Regions from separate parts of the Spiribacter pallidus genome, predicted to be linked through region 1. Evidence: predicted binding sites of a transcription regulator. Region 1 holds the regulator's gene; each other region holds the start of a gene.
What was found. Region 1 encodes sigma-54, which starts transcription at its own class of promoters, with help from an activator protein. Its sites were predicted from a motif close to TGGCANGNTNCNTGCTT; they were not measured.

Region 1 (2,198 bases):
CCGCCGGTCGCCGCGATATGCCCGCCAAAGGCCTCGAGCAGGGCAACCGGCAGGTTGTCGATGCAATAGAATCCGCTGTCCTCGAGCGTTGCCAGGGCGACACTCTTGCCCGAGCCGGACAGTCCACTGACGATAATCAGCCGCCGGGGCGAGCCCTCGGGGGTCACCACGGGGTTCGCTCGAGGTCAGACATGTCGATCACGACTCCAGGTTGGGGCCCAACCGGCCGTCTTCGCGGTGGTGGTCGCTGCGCTTTTCCTTGTGCTTAACCACCTGGCGGTCGAGTTTGTCGATCAGCGCATCGATGGCGGCGTACATTTCGTCCTCGGTGGCTTCGGCAAACAGACGGGCACCACTGAGCGCCAGCGTGGCTTCGGCCTGGTGGCGGTTTTTCTCGACCCGGAGCATGACATGGGCATCCACGACATTGTCGAAATGCCGCTCGAGGCGCTGGAATTTTTCCTCCACATAGCCCCGCAGCGCATCGGTGATATCCAGATGTTGTCCGGTGATATCGATTTTCATGATTTCTCCTTTTGGGGTCGCGCCGGTCGCCGGCGATCGGTGGATGAAGCGATGCCCATGACCTCGCGGTATTTCGCAACGGTACGCCGGGCAACGTGGATACCCTCGTCCTGCAGGGTCTGTGTCAAACGTGCGTCGCTCAGCGGCCGCGTCGGGTCTTCCGCCGCGACCAGGCGGCGTATCCGCGCACGAATCGCCGTCGCCGAGCACTCGCCGCCATCGGCGGTCGGGACATGACTGGAGAAGAAGTGCTTGAACTCGAGCGTGCCCATGGGGGTGTGCATGTACTTGTGGGTGGTGATGCGGGAGATGGTCGATTCGTGCATCTCCACCGCCTCGGCCACGTCGCGCAGCACCAGCGGCTGCATGGCCTCTTCGCCCTGCTCGAGGAAGGCTTGCTGACGCTCGACGATGGTCTGCGCCACCCGCTGTAGTGTGTCGGCCCGCGAACGCAGGCTTTTGATCAGCCATCGCGCTTCTTGCAGGTGCTGTCGAAGCAGGCTGTTATCGGCGCTGCTGTCGCCCCGTCGGACCAGGCTTGCGTAGTAGCTGTTCACCCGCAGTGCCGGTGAGGCCTCGGGGTTGATCTCGACCTCCCAGCGGCCGTTGACCCGTCGGACGAAGCAGTCCGGCACGATGTACTCGGTGCGGGGCTGCGAGAACGCCGAGCCCGGGTGGGGGTCGAGTTGCTGGATCAGCGTGATGGCCTGCTCGAGAGCGGCCTCGTCCAGCCCCAGGCGTTTCTCTAGCGTGCAATACTGCCCCTCGGCTAGCCAGCCGAGCCCTTGTTGGATCACCCGCCGGGCGGCTTCCCGGCCCGGGGTGTCGGCCGGCAGTGCGTCCACCTGAATGGTCAGTGCCTCGGTGGCATCCTGTGCCCCGATGCCCACCGGATCCAGGTGCTGGATGAAGGCGAGCACCGCGCGGACCTCGTCGACATCCGCCTGCAGCTCGCTGGCCAGGGTCTGTTGAAGCGACTCGAGTGGTTCGCTCAGATGGCCGCGCTCGTCGATGGCATCCACCAGAGTGTCGGCGATCTGCCGATCCCGGGCGCTGAGCTTGGAAATGGCGAGCTGCCAGTCAAGGTGGGCCTGCAGAGTGCGCTCGTCGCCAGCGCGATTCTCCAGAGGATCGGGGCCGCCGGTCGGTTCGGTGGCGTTGACCGCGGCCGAGGTGACGGGCTCGTCCCAGCGTTCGTCCACGGGCAGCGATTCGCCCAGTCGCGCGGCATCGGTGGCGTTGCTCCCCAGTGGCATCTCGGAGGGGTCGGTGACCGCGGGCTCGGACGTCGTCGCCTCGGACGGAGCGGGATCGCCATCGCTCTCGTCCTCGAGCTCGAGCATCATGTTGGATTCGAGCGCCTCGCGGATTTCGAGGTTGAGCTCCGCTGCCGGCAGCTGCAGAAGCCGGATCGCCTGCTGGAGCTGGGGCGTCATGGCCAGCTGCTGACTTGTGCGAAGCTGAAGGGCGTGTTTCATCGTCTTCCCGAATCCGATTGCCTGATCAGACTAACGTCAGCGCGCCGTTGATCGCCACCACTACAGCGTGAAGTCTTCGCCCAGATAGACTGCCCGGACCTGTTCGTCGGCAAGAATCGTAGTGGCATCGCCTTCGACGATGACCTGTCCTTCATTGAGGATGGTGGCCCGGTCCACCAGCGCCAGGGTCTCGCG
Region 2 (2,198 bases), 360 kb from region 1:
AGGGTGACAGAACGCGGACAGTGATCCGTCAGGGCTGGATCCACAAACGCGCCGCGCGGTAATAGCCGTGGGTCCCTCAACGAGACCTTGCGTTGGGCGTCGGGGACGTCGATGACGGCATTCGCCGTGACCTCGGCACCGGTCCCGGCGGTGGTCGGCAAGGCAAAGAACGGCATCGGCGGCGCATCCAGTGCCCGCCCCCCGCCGACCACCTCCAGATAATCCATCACGCTGCCCTTCGCCGGGACAAGGCCCGCCACCGCCTTGGCCAGGTCGATGACAGCGCCCCCACCCAGGCCGGTAATGGCCTGCGCCTGCGCCTGGCGGCCGGTGGCGACGGCTGCTTCCACCAGCGGGACATCCGGCTCTCGGGGACAAGCGAAGGTCGCGACCGCAACGCCCCTTTCCTTCAGCCCCTCGACAAGCCAGCCGGCCCGGGCTGAATGCGCCCCATGAATGACCAGCACGCCGGTGGCCGCAGCGGCAATGGCATCGGCGGCCTCGCCGGCAATGCCGCGCCCAAAACGGATCTGCTCTGGCAGGTGCAACGCAAATGGCTTGATACCCAAGAAAGCGCCCTCATCCCGTGTCTTCGCCGGCATCATCCCTGAAAGCCGCGACCAGATCGATCTCGACCCGTGCATCAAGCGAGCAAGGCAACGGTTCATGGCGCGTCGCACCACTCCGATGCATCGCTGCAAACGGGTTGTCCATCATGGTGCGTTCGTGACATAACAGCGATGCGAGCAGTGATCCAAGCCGCTGAGTGGAGGAGAGGAATCGCTTTGGCACGACGATTGCTTTGTCACTGTTCGCCGAAGGGCTTTCTATCAACCTCGATGCAACAGAGGGTAAGAACCGATGAAAAAGACAATCATGACTGTTGGGCTGGCCACAGCCGGGCTGGTTGCCCTGGGCGGCCAGGCACAGGCGGCCACGCTGGACGATGTGCGTGACGCCGGGCAGCTGCGCTGTGGCGTGAGCACGGGGCTACCCGGGTTCTCGCAGCCGGACAGCGACGGTAACTGGACGGGCATCGATGTCGATACCTGCCGTGCCGTTGCCGCCGCCGTGCTGGGTGACGCCGAGGCCGTGGAGTTCGTGCCGCTGACCGCCGCCGAGCGTTTCACGGCGCTGCAATCGGGCGAGATTGACATGCTCTCGCGCAACACGACGTGGACCACCACCCGTGACGCGTCGCTGGGGCTGAACTTCACCGGCACCAACTACTACGACGGCCAGGGCTTTCTCATTGATGAGGGACTGGGCGTGGACAGCGCCGAGCAGCTCGACGGTGCCGCGGTCTGTGTGCAGGCCGGCACGACCACCGAGCTCAACCTGGCGGACTACTTCCGGGCCAACGACATGGAGTTCGAAGCCGTCGTGGTGGATTCCTCGGAGGCCAGTGCCCAGGCGTTCGACAATAACCGCTGTGACGTGCTGACGTCGGATACCTCTCAGCTGGCGGCACTCCGCACCCAGCTCAGCGACCCTGACGGGGCCGTCATCCTGCCGGAGGTGATCTCCAAGGAGCCGCTGGGTCCGGTGGTCCGCCAGGGTGATGACGAGTGGTTCAACGTGGTCAAATGGGTGCTGTTCGGGCAGATCAACGCCGAAGAGTATGGCATCAGCTCGGCCAACGTTGACGAGATGCTCGAGTCCGACAACCCGAACGTGGCCCGCATCCTGGGCACCGAGGGCAATATGGGCGAGATCCTCGGCCTTGATGATGACTTCATGGTCGATGTCCTCACCCAGATCGGTAACTACGGCGAGATGTTCGAGCGCAACGTCGGCCCCAATACACCGATTGGGCTGAGCCGAGGCGTCAACGAGCTGTGGACCGAGGGCGGCATCCTCTACGCACCGCCGTTCCGGTAAACCACGACTGGACGATGACTGAGCCGGCGGGGCACGGCCGACCGTGCCCCGCCCTATCCACAGCGACCAACACGGGATCTGCCCCGACCCATGGAAAGCGACGGAACACCGCTTCGGCCCGGCCGACCCAAACCGTGGAACGACCCCCGCGTTCGTGCGGTGGTTTTCCAGATCATCGCGGCCCTGACCGTGGCCTGGGTTGGGTGGACGCTTTTCCAGAACACCATCAGCAACATGGAAAGCCGGGGCATCAGCACCGGCTTTGGTTTTCTCAACAGCACCGCTGGCTTTGGCATCATCATGAGTCTTATCGAATA
Region 3 (2,198 bases), on a different contig from region 1:
CCGGGCCGCGTCGCTCGAACGCCCGGTCCGGCTGGGTGACGGCGACCTCTTCGATGTGCACGGCAAGCCGCCGGGGGGCCCCCAACGCGCGTACCCGGCCGTGGCGGATGCCGGCCTGATCAAGTCCTTCGACAATGCCACTGGCCAGGGCATCACTGAGGCGGTCCAGCGCCCCGGGGGGAAGCTCTTCGGTGCCCAGTTCAAAAAGCAGCGATGCAGCGGTTTGGCTCATGCCACACTCCGGTCGGCGGCGGCATCACCACTGCATAGCGGAAAGCCCAGCGCCTCGCGGGCCGCGTAGTAGGCCTGCGCCGTTGCCCGGGCCATGGCGCGGACGCGCAGGATATAGCCCTGGCGCTCGGTCACCGAGATGGCATGGCGGGCATCGAGCAGGTTGAAGGTGTGCGAGGCCTTCATCGTCATCTCATAGGCCGGCAGCGGCAGCCCGGCCTCGACGAGCCGCAGGGCCTCGCGCTCGCAGGTGTCGAAACCCTCGAACAGACTGGCCACATCCGCCTCTTCAAAGTTGTACCGGGACTGCTCTTGTTCGTTTTGCAAAAAGACATCGCCATAGGTCACCCGACCCTGGGGCCCGTCGGTCCAGACCAGGTCATAGACGCTCTCTACTTCCTGGAGGTACATGGCAATGCGCTCGAGCCCGTAGGTGATCTCGCCCATCACCGGATGGCAGTCGAGCCCCCCGGCCTGCTGGAAGTAGGTGAACTGGGTGATCTCCATGCCATTCAGCCAGACCTCCCAGCCCAGACCCCAGGCGCCCAGCGTGGGGGACTCCCAGTTGTCCTCGACAAAGCGGATGTCGTGGGTGAGCGGGTCGATCCCCAGCGCCTCCAGCGACCCCAGGTACTGCTCCTGGATATCCTTGGGCGAGGGTTTGAGCACCACCTGGAACTGGTAGTAATGCTGCAACCGGTTGGGGTTTTCGCCATAGCGGCCGTCGGTGGGCCGCCTTGAGGGCTGCACATAGGCCGCATGCCAGGGCTCGGGCCCGATCGAGCGGAGGAAGGTCGCCGGGTGGAATGTGCCGGCACCCACCTCCATGTCGAGCGGCTGCATGACAACACAGCCGCGCTGCGCCCAGTATTGCTGCAGGGCAAGGATTAGATCCTGAAAGGTCATTGATTCTCCGGCCGATTAGCGGTGATGGCGCGAGTATAGCCCGCGTCCTCCGGCCCTGTCAGGCGGTCGAGGGGTGGTGGCTTGCACCAAAATGGTTCGGCCGGGGTCCAAAAAGCACCAGCATGGTGCGATCGCCCGATGGTAGCGTGGATGCGCTGATGCGAATGGCCCGTTTTGGTGCGCCGGCTGCCATCTGGCACGGATTCTGCTTACCCTGCGGGGGCATTACGCATTCGATACGACATGACTGGAGGCCGAACAATGGCAAAGACCGCCGATGACGTTCTCAATATGATCAAAGAAAACGAGGTCCGGTTCGTGGATCTTCGTTTCACCGATCCCAAGGGCAAGCAGCAGCACGTCACGCTGCCCGCCCATGCCGTCGACGCCGATTTCTTCAGCGAAGGCAAGATGTTCGATGGCTCTTCGATCGAGGGGTGGAAGGGCATCAACGAGTCCGACATGATCCTGATGCCCGATGCGGATACCGCCGTGCTGGATCCGTTCTTTGATGATGCAACGCTGATCCTCCTTTGCAACATCATCGAGCCCAACACCATGCAGGGCTACGGCCGCGATCCGCGCTCCATCGCCGAGCGTGCCGAGGCCTATCTGCAGTCCACCGGTATTGGCGACGTGGCCTACTTTGGCCCCGAGAACGAGTTCTTCGTCTTTGACGATGTCCGTTGGGGCACCGACATGAGCGGTTCGTTCTACAAGATCGACTCCGAAGAGGCGGACTGGAACACCGAAAAGGTCTACCCGGACGGCAACATGGGCCACCGCCCCGGTGTCAAGGGCGGCTACTTTCCGGTACCGCCGGTGGATAGCCTCCATGACATGCGGTCGGCCATGCTCGAGGTGCTCACCGACATGGGCATGGACACCGAGGTGCACCACCACGAGGTGGCCACCGCGGGCCAGTGCGAGATCGGTGTGGGCTTCAACACCCTGGTGAAAAAGGCCGACGAGGTGCAGACCCTGAAGTACGTCGTCCACAACGTCGCCTCGGCCTATGGCAAGACCGCAACGTTCATGCCAAAGCCCGTGGTGGGCGATAA
Region 4 (2,198 bases), on a different contig from region 1:
GGTCGGCGCGTCAACCGCGTGGGGTCGTCATTGCCGTCGACCAGCGAGTGAATAGCCGCCGATTCCATGGCCTCGTCGTCAGCCATGGGTGGAAGCAGGCCGGGCAGCGTCTCGGCGAGCAGGCTTTTGCCGCTGCCGGGCGGGCCCTTGAGCAGCAGGCTGTGGCCGCCGGCGGCGGCGATCTCGAGTGTGCGTCTGGGACGCCGCTGGCCGATGACCTCGACCAGGTCTCGACCGATGGGCGTGGCCACCCGCGTGGATCGTTGCGCGGGCGACAGGCGGGCTTCGCCGGTCAGATGCCGGCAGACATCGAGCAGGTGAGCGGCGGGGTAGACGGCCCCGCCCGCCAGCGATGCCTCGGCCCCGTTAGACTCGGCGACGATCAGCGGATCCGCCGAGCGTGCGCACTGCAACGCCACCGGCAGGATGGCGTTGACCGGCCGTAGCTCGCCGGACAGGCCCAACTCGGCGGCAAAGGTGTGTCCGGTCAGTGCCTGTCGGGGGATCTGTCTCGATGCCGCGAGGATGCCCAGGGCGATGGCCAGATCGAATCGCGCGCCGTCCTTGGGCAGGTCGGCCGGCGCCAGACTGACGGTGATCCGGCGGCTGGGAAAGTCGAAACCGCTGTTGGCAAGCGCGCTGCGCACCCGGTCCCGGGCCTCGCGCACCGCGGTATTGGGCAGGCCGACAACCGATAGCGACGGCAGACCACCGCCCAGGTGGACTTCGACGGTGACCCGGGGGGCGTCGATACCCAAAACGGCCCGGGATTGGGCAACGGCGATCGCCATCGCTTGGCACCTCCCTGTGCTGAGCGATCACGGTCAACTGGCGTGATCAGTCCTTGGTATCGGTCTCTGCCACGGCGTTGTCACCACCCTCTAATGCGGCGAGCCGGACCTCCAGGGCCTCGAGGCGCTCCCGGGTGCGGGCCAGCACCTTGGCCTGGGCGTCGAACTCCTCGCGGGTGACCAGCTCCATGCGGCTGAAAGCGCTCTGCAGGGCCACCCGGGCGTTTTTCTCTACCTCTTGCTGCATATCCCGGAGACCGCTGGGCAGGCTCTCCGAGAAGCGCTTAGCCATTTCATCAAACTGTTTCGGGTCGAGCATGACCGCTCCTCCGTGTCGTTTTCTCTAGTGTAAGCGGGCCGGCGGCCGTGCCCAAGCCATCTTTTGATCTTTTGTGGTGCATCCGACCAGCGGCGCCTGATCCAATCTGGTGCAAACCCCATGGCCCGGCGGCCATCGCCGGCGGCTCGTCCCCTTCGATGGTGGTTTGATCGGCGGTTGGCACGCTCCCTGCATTACCCCTGTCGGGTTAAAGACCATCCACGGGCAAAAGGGGTACCCCGGCCCATTTGGGGAGAACAGCAATGAAGCTAATCACCGCCATTATCAAGCCTTTCAAGCTCGATGATGTCCGGGAATCGCTCTCGGAAATCGGCGTCCAGGGCGTCACCGTGACCGAGGTCAAAGGGTTCGGACGTCAGAAGGGGCACACCGAGCTCTACCGCGGCGCGGAATATGTCGTCGACTTTCTGCCCAAGATGAAAGTCGAGGTGGTGCTTGATGACGAGCTCGTCGAGCGTGCCACCGAGGCCGTCAGCAAGGCGGCCAACACCGGCAAGATCGGTGACGGCAAGATTTTCGTGTCTCCGGTGGAGCAGGCGATCCGCATTCGCACCGGCGAGACCGACAAGGACGCACTCTAATTCCCGTTTCAGGAGTATTGACCGATGAATGAAGTGACCGAACTGGCGTACGCGCTGGACACTTTCTACTTCCTGCTCAGTGGCGCGCTGGTCATGTTTATGGCGGCGGGCTTTTCCATGCTGGAAGCGGGTCTCGTACGGGCCAAGAATACCGCCGAGATCCTGACCAAGAATATCTCGTTGTATTCCATCGCCTGCATTATGTATCTGCTCTGCGGCTACCAGATCATGTACGGCGGCGGCGAGGGGTTCATCCCCAACTTCGGCGTGCTGATCGGCGCGGATAACGAAGTGGCGGATGTCCTCAACGGCGATGCCTACTACTCCAACCTCTCGGATTTCTTCTTCCAGGTGGTGTTCGTGGCAACGGCCATGTCCATCGTCTCGGGGGCGGTCGCCGAGCGGATGAAGCTCTGGTCGTTCCTCGGCTTTGCGGTGGTCATGACCGGCTTCATCTACCCGGTGCAGGGCTTCTGGAAGTGGGGC

Region 2: a site for sigma-54 is predicted at 787-803, ahead of V6X73_RS00505 (amino acid ABC transporter substrate-binding protein). Genes of this name have one in related genera too.
Region 3: a site for sigma-54 is predicted at 1,332-1,348, ahead of glnA (glutamate--ammonia ligase). Genes of this name have one in related genera too.
Region 4: a site for sigma-54 is predicted at 1,289-1,305, ahead of V6X73_RS08685 (P-II family nitrogen regulator). Genes of this name have one in related genera too.

What each region holds. Positions count from the first base shown of each region.
Region 1 is NZ_JBAKFM010000001.1:465,054-467,251, reverse strand. It holds gene rapZ (RNase adapter RapZ) at 1-170, opposite strand, end outside; gene hpf (ribosome hibernation-promoting factor, HPF/YfiA family) at 199-525, opposite strand; gene V6X73_RS02290 (RNA polymerase factor sigma-54) at 522-2,003, opposite strand; gene lptB (LPS export ABC transporter ATP-binding protein) at 2,064-2,198, opposite strand, start outside.
Region 2 is NZ_JBAKFM010000001.1:100,596-102,793, forward strand. It holds gene V6X73_RS00500 (iron-containing alcohol dehydrogenase) at 1-569, opposite strand, end outside; gene V6X73_RS00505 (amino acid ABC transporter substrate-binding protein) at 862-1,881, shown strand; gene V6X73_RS00510 (amino acid ABC transporter permease) at 1,972-2,198, shown strand, end outside.
Region 3 is NZ_JBAKFM010000003.1:173,404-175,601, forward strand. It holds gene glyS (glycine--tRNA ligase subunit beta) at 1-232, opposite strand, end outside; gene glyQ (glycine--tRNA ligase subunit alpha) at 229-1,137, opposite strand; gene glnA (glutamate--ammonia ligase) at 1,399-2,198, shown strand, end outside.
Region 4 is NZ_JBAKFM010000004.1:150,298-152,495, reverse strand. It holds gene V6X73_RS08695 (YifB family Mg chelatase-like AAA ATPase) at 1-791, opposite strand, end outside; gene ubiK (ubiquinone biosynthesis accessory factor UbiK) at 838-1,110, opposite strand; gene V6X73_RS08685 (P-II family nitrogen regulator) at 1,374-1,712, shown strand; gene V6X73_RS08680 (ammonium transporter) at 1,737-2,198, shown strand, end outside.